Regions from separate parts of the Mesorhizobium sp. M0854 genome, predicted to be linked through region 2. Evidence: predicted binding sites of a transcription regulator. Region 2 holds the regulator's gene; the other holds the start of a gene.
What was found. The regulator HrcA, encoded in region 2, represses chaperone genes, less so after heat shock. The targets are predictions, from matches to a motif close to GTTAGCACTCNCNNNNNGNGAGTGCTAAC.
Positions count from the first base shown of each region.

Region 1: the regulator HrcA is predicted to act here: its motif matches at 2,548-2,576, upstream of NKH99_RS06105 (co-chaperone GroES).

Region 1 covers NZ_JAMYOL010000003.1:86,074-90,326, reverse strand. Annotated here, with positions in the region: gene NKH99_RS06130 (ATP-binding protein) at 1-64, opposite strand, end outside; gene NKH99_RS06125 (response regulator transcription factor) at 75-740, opposite strand; gene NKH99_RS06120 (hypothetical protein) at 805-1,104, opposite strand; gene NKH99_RS06115 (DUF3168 domain-containing protein) at 1,488-1,898, opposite strand; gene NKH99_RS06110 (hypothetical protein) at 2,110-2,382, opposite strand; gene NKH99_RS06105 (co-chaperone GroES) at 2,628-2,966, shown strand; gene groL (chaperonin GroEL) at 3,066-4,253, shown strand, end outside.
Region 2 covers NZ_JAMYOL010000004.1:53,012-61,271, reverse strand. Annotated here, with positions in the region: gene rdgB (RdgB/HAM1 family non-canonical purine NTP pyrophosphatase) at 1-554, opposite strand, end outside; gene NKH99_RS08755 (VOC family protein) at 569-979, opposite strand; gene rph (ribonuclease PH) at 1,013-1,729, opposite strand; gene hrcA (heat-inducible transcriptional repressor HrcA) at 1,875-2,987, shown strand; gene NKH99_RS08740 (hypothetical protein) at 3,024-3,221, shown strand; gene NKH99_RS08735 (PQQ-dependent sugar dehydrogenase) at 3,322-4,677, shown strand; gene NKH99_RS08730 (LysE family translocator) at 4,765-5,382, shown strand; gene cysK (cysteine synthase A) at 5,548-6,528, shown strand; gene NKH99_RS08720 (glutathione S-transferase family protein) at 6,704-7,327, shown strand; gene NKH99_RS08715 (RNA polymerase sigma factor) at 7,343-8,260, opposite strand, start outside.

The DNA of each region.
Region 1 (4,253 bases), on a different contig from region 2:
ACGCCACCGAACGCGGCCATGACCGCAGCGACGGCGTGTTCGAGACGGCGGGTTTTGTAGGCAGCGGTTCCGCGTTACGCCTCCGGCTTACGCATGCGGTAGCCCATGCCGCGAACAGTTTCGATCATGTCGATGCCCATCTTCTTGCGAAGCCGTCCGACAAAGACCTCGATCGTGTTGGAATCGCGGTCGAAATCCTGGTCGTAGAGATGCTCGACCAGCTCGGTCCGGGACACCACCTCGCCCATGTGGTGCATCAAATAGGCAAGCAAGCGGAATTCGTGCGAGGTCAGCTTCAGCGGCACGCCGTCGACGTCGGCCTTGGAGGCCTTGGTGTCGAGGCGGAGCGGCCCGCAGGTCAGTTCGGACGAAGCGTGCCCGGCAGCACGCCGGATCAAGGCGCGCACCCTGGCCAGGATTTCCTCGATGTGGAAGGGTTTGGTGACGTAGTCGTCGGCGCCGGCGTCGATGCCGGCAACCTTGTCGCTCCAGCGGTCGCGTGCCGTCAGGATCAGCACCGGCATCTTGCGGCCGCCGCGCCGCCAGCGTTCGACCACGCTGATGCCGTCCATCTGCGGCAGGCCGATGTCGAGCACCACGGCATCGTAGGGCTCGGTGTCGCCGAGAAAGTGCCCTTCCTCGCCGTCGAAAGCGCGGTCGACGACATAGCCGGCATCGACCAGCGCGTCGCCGATCTGCCGGTTGAGATCCTTGTCATCTTCGACGACGAGTACGCGCATGCGGAAGGCCTGTTGAAGCTGTTCAGATATAGGCCGATTCCGGCAGACTGGGAAACGGCATGGTTCAGTTCAGCGGAACGACGATCTCCGAGCGACGCGGACGCTGCCCTTCCTTGCCCGGAACCAGCACGACGATGACGCAGACCGGCTGGCCGCCGCGTGTCGACTGCGAGGCCTTGGCCAAGGTGCCGCCATTCTGCTCGGCCACCTGCTGGCCGATCGCATAGCAGTCGGAGGCGGCGAGGACGACCGGTTGGGGCTGCTCGGGCACGACAACGGGGATCGCCATCGCCTGCGACGCAAGCAGACCGGCGGCTGACAGCGCCAGTGCCGCGGTCCGGAAGTGGGAGCGAAGGGTTTTCATGGTCAGCGTTCTAACGCGCCGGTGCTGAACGTCATATGAACGGTGAACGCTCGAATGCATGCCCGCCACACCCCTGAAGCGCGAGATTACCGGATTGCCATTTCGCCGCCCCATCCCGCGAAATTGCCAAGTTTAACCTAGCCCTCCGATCCTTCGCCGACAACCGGGCATCGTTTGGCAGTGAAAGGCAATCGCTTCAGGTTTGCCCCGACTTCGACAATCGATCCGGCAACCGAAGGCAGATTCAGGCGAACCGACCCGGAAATAAAAAACCGCCTCTGCGGCGGGTCGCTGGCGCCATCAGCACCATGGGCGAATTAGTAGCATAGCTGCCGGCACAAAGCAAGAACAAAATTGCCGGATTTGTAAAAAATGCCCGGTGGTCAGCCCTCGTCCTTGATCACGGCACGGAAGCGCAGCAGCCCGTGATGGGCCGAAAGGTCCTCGTCGTAGCGGGCTTCGGCGAATTCGAGCTTGAGGTAGGCGCGGCGATGTTCGCCGAGCGAGAGTGCCGTATCGCGCAGGCGGGTGCTAACCAGATCCATGATGTCGTTGGTTTCCTTGCTGGCCTCTGATTTCGACCAGACATGCAACGTCAGCAACTGTTCTGCGTCGTTCTCCATTCCCGTTGCCCAATCGTAGACGCTGGTGCGGCCGAAGGTCATGTGGGGGAACGCAACATTTTCCGGCGCACGGTCGAGCAATCTTGCATCGCCCAGTGCCGCCGACAGGTGGGGATCGCCGTTCACTGCCTCGAATATGGCCCTCTGCAATTCGACGGCCGGCGCGGTCATCGTCTTTCCCTTCGCCCGTCGCGTCGACCTCCCGGCTGCGTAGCTGCGTTGCATGAAGGCATCCCGCCAAAGCGCGAATCAGCGCGTCTCATGCGGATTATGAACCTTCATGATCTCGGCAATAAGCCCTGCTCCTGCAACCCGCGACGGCACGGACGACGAAGCGGATGCGTTTGCTTCCGGGCTGCAGCTGGAGTGGGAAATGTCAGGCTCATGATTTGGGCTGTGTCGATGCAGATACGGCCTTCTTGACTGCCCGTGACGCCCGCTTCTTCTTTGGTGCGACCGGATTCAGAGCTTCCGCCGCGCGGTCCGCCTCTTCCTTGGCCAGTCGCAATTCCCTCAGCCTTGCCGTTTTGATGCTCCTCGCCTTGGCTTCCGAGAGATATTCGGCAGTTGCTTTGTTCCGCTCCGCCGTCTTCTTCTGGTTTTCCATGAAGCGAGCCTGAGCTTTTTCCATGATGTTCTGATTGCCTTCGGCCATCGGTAAAATCTCCCTTGAAGCGAAAGTCATGAATGTGAACTTCATCGTAAAATAGGTGTTCAAAGACAGAAATTCAATTTCATTAATATTCGGCAAGACCCGAACACCAGGGGATGACCTGGCAAGATAATACGTTCAATATTTTATATGCCGTATGAATATTTTTTTGGCACTCCTATCAATCGAGTGCCAAGGCGCCTATAGAGAGGGGGCGGCCGCCTAAGCCGGCCCCAGAAAGAGTCCCCATGAAATTCCGGCCACTCCACGATCGCGTCGTCATACGGCGCGCCGAAAGCGATACCAAATCCAAGGGCGGCATCATCATCCCCGACAATGCCAAAGAAAAACCGCAGGAAGGCGAAGTGATCGCTGTCGGGCCGGGCGCGCGGGACGAAAGCGGCGCGCTGATCCCGCTCGCAGTCAAGGCCGGCGACCTCATTCTGTTCGGCAAATGGTCCGGCACCGAGGTCAAGATAGACGGCGAGGACCTTCTGATCATGAAGGAGGCCGACATCATGGGCATCATCGAAAAAAGCGAGACGGGCATCATCGACAAGACCGTGGCTGCCAAGAAGGCCGCCTGATTGGAAGGCCGCGCGCCCTCCCGCGCGCGCAAAGGACGCTCCGAGCTTTGATTCAGGCGCTGCAAGCGCCTTGCCACGACAACCGAACTGGAAAAGATCATGTCTGCCAAGGAAATCAAATTCTCCACCGACGCGCGTGACCGCATGCTGCGCGGCGTCGAAATCCTCAACAACGCCGTCAAGGTGACGCTCGGCCCCAAAGGCCGCAACGTCATCATCGACAAGGCCTACGGCGCGCCGCGCGTCACCAAGGACGGGGTGGCCGTGGCAAAGGAAATCGAGCTTTCCGACAAGTTCGAAAACATGGGCGCACAGATGGTGCGCGAAGTGGCCTCGAAAACCAACGACCTCGCCGGCGACGGCACCACCACCGCCACGGTGCTTGCCGCTTCCATCCTGCGCGAGGGCGCCAAATTCGTTGCCGCCGGCATGAACCCGATGGACCTCAAGCGCGGCATCGACCTTGCCGTCAGCGCCGTCGTCCAGGAAATCCAGGCGCGCGCCAAGAAGGTCAAGTCCTCAGGCGAGATCGCGCAGGTCGGCACCATTGCCGCCAATGGCGACACCAGCGTAGGCGCCATGATCGCCAAGGCGATGGACAAGGTCGGCAATGACGGCGTCATCACCGTCGAGGAGGCCAAGACCGCCGAAACGGAGCTCGACGTCGTCGAAGGCATGCAGTTCGACCGCGGCTATCTCTCGCCCTATTTCGTCACCAATGCCGAGAAGATGCGTGCCGAGCTGGAAGACCCTTACGTCCTCATCCACGAAAAGAAGCTCGGAAATCTGCAGGCACTGCTGCCCATCCTCGAAGCCGTGGTGCAAAGCGGCAGGCCCCTGTTGATCATCTCCGAGGACGTCGAGGGCGAAGCGCTGGCAACGCTGGTCGTCAACAAGCTGCGCGGCGGCCTCAAGGTAGCGGCCGTCAAGGCGCCTGGCTTCGGTGACCGCCGCAAGGCGATTCTGGAAGACATCGCCGTGCTCACCGCCGGACAGATGATTTCCGAGGATCTCGGCATCAAGCTGGAGAACATCACCATAGACATGCTCGGCCGCGCCAAGCGCGTGCTGATCGAGAAGGACACCACCACGATCATCGACGGCGCCGGCGAGAAGACCACCATCCAGGCGCGCGTCCAGCAGATCAAGGGGCAGATCGAGGAAACCACGTCCGACTATGACAAGGAGAAGCTGCAGGAACGTCTCGCCAAGCTGGCGGGCGGCGTTGCAGTCATCCGCGTCGGCGGCGCCACCGAATCCGAGGTCAAGGAAAAGAAGGACCGCATC
Region 2 (8,260 bases):
TCCTTCGCGCTCATCTCGCCGAAGGTCTTCTCGAACCCATCGGGCAAGAACACCGGATCGTAGCCGAAGCCGAGCTCGCCGCGCGGCGGCCATACCAGCGTGCCCTCGACCTCACCGCGAAAATATTCCGCCTGGCCATCGGGGAAGGCCAGGCAGATGACCGCGACAAAGCGGCCCTTGCGCTGGGCAGGCGTGATCGCGCCAACTTCTTGCAAGGCCACTTCCGTGCGCTGCATGGCCATGCCGAAGTCGCGGGAGCCGTCCGGCGTCTCAGCCCAGTTGGCGGTGTAGACGCCCGGTGCGCCGTCGAGCGCATCGACACACAGGCCGGAATCGTCCGACAGCGCCGGCAATCCAGTGGCCTTGGCGGCGGCCAAGGCTTTTATGAGGGCGTTCTCCTCGAAAGTGGTGCCGGTCTCGTCCGGTTCCGGCAGGCCGTATTCCTTTGCGGACTTCGCTTCAATGCCGAATGGCGCCATCAGATCGGCGAATTCTCGCAATTTGCCGGCGTTGTGGCTTGCGACGATGATCTTATGCCCATCAAGCGAATGAATAGTTGGCGAATGCATCAGATGCCCCAAATTCGTGGCTCGGCGAATTCGATCGAATTGCCGGAGGGATCGCGAATATAGATCGAGCGGCCGCCTTGCGGCCACTCGAACTCGCTTTCGATGGCGATTTTCTTCGCCTCAAGATGCGCTTTCCAGCGTGGGATTTCATCCGCGCTTGCGGCGAAGCAAAGATGGCCCTGGCCGACCGCGCCATGCGGCGGCACGGGCAGCTTGGCGTCGGCCCGCGGCGGCACTTTGGTGGCCTCGGCATTGAAGATAAGCAGCACGCCGTCGCCGCAGCGGAAGAAGAGATGCCTGCCATCGACCTTACCGAGCAGATCGAGCCCGAGCACGCCCGAATAGAACCGTTCCGCGGCAGCAAGGTCGGTCACGTAGAGTGCTGATTCCAGGATTGCGGAAGGAGTCACAGGATCGCCAATCTCATCAATATTGGACCGCAGCTAAGCCACCGCCATTTGCTGCAAGCTGACCAGGCGCTGAATGCCTTTCTTGGCGAGCCCCATCAGCGCCGCGAACTGCTCTTCCGAGAACGGCTCGCCCTCGGCCGTGCCTTGGATCTCGACGATGCCGCCCTTGCCGGTCATGACGAAATTGGCGTCGGTGCCGGCCGAGGAATCCTCGATGTAGTCGAGGTCGATGACCGGCTGGCCATCATGGATTCCGCAGGAGATTGCCGCAACGTGATCCTTCAGCACCTTGCTCAGGCTCGCCATCTGGCGGGCTTCCATCCAGCGCAGGCAGTCGTAGAGCGCCACCCAGCCGCCGGTGATCGAAGCGGTGCGCGTGCCGCCGTCGGCCTGGATCACGTCGCAGTCGACGGTGATCTGCTGCTCGCCGAGCGCCTGCAGATTGACCACGGCGCGCAGGGAGCGGCCGATCAGCCGCTGGATTTCCAGCGTGCGGCCGCCTTGTTTGCCGGACGAAGCCTCGCGGCGCATGCGCTCGCCGGTCGAACGCGGCAGCATGCCGTATTCCGCCGTCACCCAGCCCTTGCCGGAGTTGCGCATCCAGCCCGGCACCTTTTCCTCCAGGCTGGCCGTACACAGCACATGCGTGTCGCCGAACTTCACCAGGCACGAGCCTTCCGCATGCTTGGAGACGCCGCGCTCGAAGGAGATGGGGCGCATTTCGTCGAATTGGCGTTTGGAAGGGCGCATTCAGGCTTCTTTCTTTCTTCGGAATCTTGGCCGGGGAATCTTGGCCGGCTTGTAGCCGCACGGGGCGTGACGCGCAAAGGAAAATGGACCGGTTGCGCCGACACCGCGGAAGTCTATATCTTCGGGGCGGAGGTTTTGGCTCGAAATGACAAAGGCAGTCGATCCCGGTTTGCAGTCGCACGTGCTCCCGTCGCACGCGCTGCAATCGCCCGCGCTTCAATCGCTCGACATGCGTTCGCGCGACATCTTCCGGCGCATCGTCGATTCCTATTTGAGGGATGGCGAGCCGGTCGGTTCGCGCAGCCTGTCGCGCATCCTGCCGTCGTCGCTGTCGCCGGCCACCATCCGCAACGTGATGAGCGACCTTGAGCATCTCGGCCTGATCTATGCGCCGCACATTTCGGCTGGCCGGCTGCCGACCCAGGCAGGCCTGCGCTTCTTCGTCGATGCTTTCATGGAACTTGGTGACCTCTCCGACGAGGAGCGCCGCACCATCGAGGCCCAGGTGCGCGCCTCCGGCTCGGGCGCAACTCTGGAGCATATGCTGACCGAGGCCAGCCAGATGCTGTCCGGCATGTCGCGCGGCGCCGGCCTCGTGCTCGCCGCCAAGAATGAGGCGGCGCTTAAGCACATCGAATTCATCCAGCTCGAGCCGACCAAGGCGCTGGCCGTGCTGGTCTCGCAGAACGGCGACGTCGAAAATCGCGTCATCGATCTGCCCGCCGGCATCACCATCTCGCAATTGCACGAAGCCTCTAACTTCCTCAACGCCCATATCCGCGGTCGCACCCTGGCCGAGGCGCGGGTCGAGATCGCCCGCATCAAGGAAGAGACCAGGGCGGCCCTCGACACGCTGTCGCAGGATCTGGTCGAGAAGGGCCTGGCGGTCTGGGCAGGCGCTGAAAGCGGCGTGCCTGGGCGGCTTATCGTGCGCGGTCGCGCCAATCTCCTGGAAAACGTCACTGCCCAGGCCGACATAGAATTGCTGCGGCATCTGTTTGAGGATCTGGAGACGCAGGATGGGCTGATCCAGCTTCTCGACCTCGCCGAGGCAGGCCCAGGCGTGCGCATATTCATCGGTTCGGAAAACAAGCTGTTTTCGCTGTCTGGCTCCTCGCTGGTGGTGGCACCCTATCGCGACAAGGACGCGCGTGTCGTCGGTGCGCTCGGCGTCATCGGGCCGACGCGGCTGAATTATGCGCGCATAGTACCGATGGTCGACTATACGGCGCAGCTGATTTCGCGCATGCTGAGCTAGGAGCCGCCGCGGGCCTGCCGCAAGGAGGAGAAAAGAATGGCGCTGGAATCGTTCAAGGCCCAGATCAGTCTGCTGCTCGAAGAAATGATCAACCAGCCAGAGGATCAGCACGAGGTACAAGAGCAGTTGCGCGAGAAGCTGCAAGAGATGCGGGCGATGGGTTTACCGCTGCCGGCCGATCTGGTCGCGCTGGAAAAGCGCCTCGACGACGACTTTTACGCCTCTGGCAACTGAACGGGTTCGGCTTCAAATCCTCGTGTGCTGGGCGGCCGCTTGGAACGATCAATGCCTGATGCCGTTTGCCTCTGTTCGAGGCGAATCCCGGAGGACGTTGATGATCCGACCTGGCGGCTTTGCGGCCTTGGCCGCTGCCCTCCTTGTTGCGACACCGGCAGCCGCCCAGCAGGCGGACCAGAATGTGCTCAACGGCGAAGCCGCGTTTGGCGATTGGCACGCCGACAGGCCTGGCGTCCGACGCCTGATTGGGCCGCGAGACATGCCGGCAGCCGACCCCGCCCAATCCGCTTCGAACGGCGCCGGCGTGGCGGAACGGCCCGAAAGCGCCAAGCCAGAATTGCCGTCGGGCTTTTCGGCTGAAATGATCGCATCCGGCATCGTCAATCCACGTGTCGTGCGCGTCGCTCCGAATGGCGACCTGTTTGTTGCCAACAGCCATGCCGACCAAATACGCGTCTATCGTCTCGCCGAGGGCAGCGCCAGGCCCATCGAGAAAGCGATCTTCGCCAAGGGGCTCAATTATCCCTACGGCATCGCCTTCTATCCGCCAGGAGACAAACCGCAATGGGTTTATGTCGCGAACAGCGACAGCATCGTCCGCTTCCCCTATCGCGATGGCGACCTGAAGACATCCGGTAAACCAGAAACCATTGTCGCCCAAATCCCGTCGGGTGGTCACACGACCCGCGACATCGCCTTCTCGCAGGACGGCAAAACGCTTTATTTGTCGGTTGGCTCCGCCTCGAATGTAGCCGAGGATATAGGCAAGGAGCCGGATAGCGGCCTCGACGCCTGGGCCAAATCAAAGCCGCTCGGGGCGGCCTGGGGCTCCGAGGACGGCCGTGCCGATGTGCTCGCCTTTGACCCGGATGGGAAAAATCCCCGAACTGTCGCCACTGGCCTGCGCAACTGTACGGGCATGACCGTGCAGCCCGCCACCGGCGCATTGTGGTGCGTCGTCAATGAGCGCGACGAACTCGGCGACAATGTGCCGTTCGAATTTGCAACGGCGGTCAAGGACGGCGGATTCTATGGTTGGCCTTGGTACTACATCGGCAATAACGAGGATCCGCGCCATCAGGGCGAGCGGCCAGACCTCGCCGGCAAGGCCACTGTCCCCGATGTATTGATGCAGGCGCATTCGGCGCCGATGAATATAGCCTTCTACGACGGCAAGAACTTCCCGGCGGATTATCAGGGTGACGCCTTCGTCGCCATGCATGGTTCGTGGAACCGTGGCGCCAGGACCGGTTACAAGGTGGTGAGGCTCAAATTCAGGGATGGCAAGCCGACAGGCGAATATGAGGACTTCATGACCGGCTTCGTCATCTCGAACGACGCCGTCTGGGGCCGCCCGGTCGGTGTCGCGATGGCCAAGGATGGCTCCCTGATCGTCACAGAGGACGGTAACGGCACCATCTGGCGCGTTACCTACGAAGACGGCCGCTCCTGAACGGCGGTGTCGCCTGCTGCGCTGGCGCAATCGAATCCGGCCCGAGGGAATTCACCCAACTTCAACATTGTGCGACAAGCGCCAATCATGACACTCACCGGGTTCCTCGCCTATAGTGCTGCCCTCGGCATCGCCGCGGCCATCCCCGGCCCAGGCGTCACCGCGCTTGTTGCGCGTGCTCTGGGTTCCGGCTTCCACTCGTCGCTGGCCATGTCGTTCGGGCTGATGCTCGGCGACCTGACCTATCTCACTGCCGTGGTGCTCGGCCTGGCTTTCGTCGCACAGACTTTCGGCATGGTCTTCCTGGCCATCAAATGGCTGGGCGTCGCCTACCTCGCCTTTCTTGGCTGGCGTTTCTGGACGAGCGGCATCACGCCCGAAACGGTGGAGGCGAAGAAAGGCAAGGGCGGCTTGGCATCCAGCTTTGTAGCCGGCCTTGCCGTCACGCTCGGCAATCCGAAGACGATGATCTTCTATCTTGCCATCACCCCGACCATCGTCGATCTGAAGACGATCACGCTGGCCGATTACGGTATCCTCGTCGCGCTCACCATCGTCGTCCTGCTCGTCGTGCTGGTGCCCTATCTGGCGCTGGCGGCCAAGGCGCGCTGGTTCCTGAAGTCGCCGCGGGCGCTGAGGGCACTCAACCGCACCGCCGCCGGCTTTATGGTCGGCGCGGCGGCGGCAATTGCCGCCCGTCAATAGATCTCTTTCGCCAATCCGCCCAAGGATTGCCACGCCTTGCAAAGGCGGGGGTACTCAGCACGAACTTCACTCGGATATTTTTCGATCGACAGCCTATCTTGCGCGGTGGATGGCTCTATCCTATGCCCGCGCGACTCTTGCCGCTTTACCTCTGGGAGGAAATCAATGAACAAGCCCGCCACCCCCACACACGTGCCCGGCCGCGGCCGCATCTACAATTCGATCACCGAGACGATCGGCGACACGCCGCTGGTGCGGCTTGATAAATTCGCCAGGGAGAAGGGTGTCGTCGCCAATCTGCTGGCCAAGCTCGAATTCTTCAACCCGATCGCCTCGGTCAAGGACCGCATCGGCGTGTCGATGATCGAGGCATTGGAGGCTTCGGGCAGGATTACGCCCGGCAAGACCACCCTCATCGAGCCGACCTCGGGCAATACCGGCATCGCACTCGCCTTTGCCGCCGCTGCCAAGGGCTACAAGCTGATCCTGACCATGCCGGAAACCATGTCCGTCGAACGCCGCAAGATGCTGGCTCTGCTCGGTGCCGAACTGGTGCTGACCGAAGGCCCGAAAGGCATGAAGGGCGCCATCGCCAAGGCGGACGAGCTGGCGGCAACGCTGCCCGACGCTGTCATTCCGCAGCAATTCGAAAACCCGGCCAATCCGGAAATCCATCGCCGCACCACGGCCGAGGAAATCTGGAACGACACCCATGGCGAAGTCGATATCTTCGTTGCCGGCATCGGGACCGGCGGCACCATCACCGGCGTCGGCCAGGTGCTGAAGAAGCGTAAGCCCTCGGTGCATGTCGTCGCCGTCGAACCGGAAGCCTCGCCGGTGCTGTCGGGCGGCCAGCCAGGCCCGCACAAGATCCAGGGCATTGGCGCCGGCTTCGCGCCAAAAATCCTCGACACGACGATCTATGACGAGATCGTCAAGGTCTCGAACGAGGATTCGGTTGCCAATGCACGGCTCGTCGCTCGGCTCGAAGGTGTGCCGGTCGGCATCTCGTCGGGGGCCGCCCTGCAAGCGGCGATCGTCGTCGGCTCGCGGCCCGAGAACAAGGGCAAGAACCTCGTCGTCGTCATCCCCTCCTTCGCCGAGCGCTATCTCTCGACGATCCTGTTCGAGGGATTGGGCGCTTAGACACGAGCGTTTTTGACCGATCAGTAGCGATCCTTCGCGATGCCCCTCCGACATCAAATACTCAGTATCACGCGTCGGCGTGGACCGCTGAAAAACCACCTGTGGCGGGCGTCGTTCGCTTGAGCGGCGGGTCACTTCCGTATCAATCGTCGCTGCCCGGCAGGTGGAGGACTTTATGTACAAGCTCTATACGCGTGCCAATACCGGCGGCTTTGTCGTCGAGGCGGCGCTCGCTTTGGCGGGCGTGCCTTTCGACCAGATCGACGTTCCGAAGGGCCGACCCGACCAGGCCTTTTTAGATATCAGCCCCTTGAACCAGGTGCCGGTCCTGATCTTGCCGGACGGACGCTCGATGACCGAATCGGCGGCGATCTGCATCCTGCTGGCCGAGCGCCACCCCGAAGCAGGACTGGCGCCCGCAGCAAGTTCGGCTGACCGCGCCGACTTCCTGCGCTGGATGTTTTTCATGTCCTCCGTCATCTATTCGGCTGACCTGCGGTTCTTCTACGCTCATCGCTACACGACCGATCCCCGGGGCGTGGACGCTGTCAAACAGGCGGCGGTCTCGGAAATGGATCGCAGCCTCGCCATTCTCGATGCCGCCCTCGACGGCCGCGGCTGGCTGGCCGGCGACCAACTCTCGCTGGCCGACATCTATCTCGTCATGCTGGTGGCCTGGCATCCGGAGGTCGCGAAGGTTCCGACCGCTTGGCCGAACATCGAACGCCTGTGGGCCAATTTGCGGGAACATCGGGTGATGAAGAGGCTGAATGCTTCCCACGACATGTGGCCGGCCTAAGCACTCCGCCTTGTCTCAGTGTCTTTCCGCGCGGCCGAGCCCTGCCCGTCGTTCCTGCAGGAACCGGCGCACGGCCGGATCTCGTTCGAGGCCGATAGCCCGGTCATAGGCCTCGCTCGCTTGTGGAACTTTGCCGAGTCTGGCCAGCAGGCCCGCGCGGGCGGCCCAGTAAGGTTGATAGTCATACAGCCGCTTGTCGCCGCTGAGTTGATCAAGCGCGCCCAATCCTTCTGAAGCACCTTCGGCCTCGGCAATCGCCACCGCACGGTTGATCGACACCACCGGCGAGCCGGCAATCACCGACAGCGCGTCGTAGAGCTCCTTGATCGCGACCCAGTCGGTACAACCGGTCAGCCGCCGTGTCGTATGGGCGGATTGCACGGCGGCCTCGAGCTGGTAGCGGCCGACAACACCCTCGGCGGCCGCGCGCCCGAGCAGCGCCTCCGCTTCATCGATCAGGGTATCGTCCCACAATGCAAGATCCTGCTCGGCCAGCGGCACATAGTCACCCGCCGCATTGCGCCGGGCTGCACGCCGCGCCTCGGCGAACAGCATCAGCGCCAGCAGGCCGAGTGCTTCCGGCTCATCCGGCATCAGCGAGGCGATCAAACGGCCGAGCCAGATGCCTTCGGTCGCGAGATTGCGGCGCCGCGTTTCGGTGCCGGCCGGGTCGGACCAACCTTCGGCAAACGCCGCGTAGATCGCTTCCAGAACGGTGCCCAGCCGCTCGCCGAGTTCGGCCCGCTCCGGCACGCGGAACGGAATGCCTGTCTCGCGAATTCGCGTCTTGGCGCGCACCAGGCGCTGGCTCATCGTGGCTGGCGAGACAAGAAAAGCCGAGGCGATGGTCGCTGCGTCGAAGCCCAGGACCGTCTGCAGGATCAGCGGTGCTCGCACGCCGGCCTCAATCGCGGGATGGGCGCAGGCAAACAT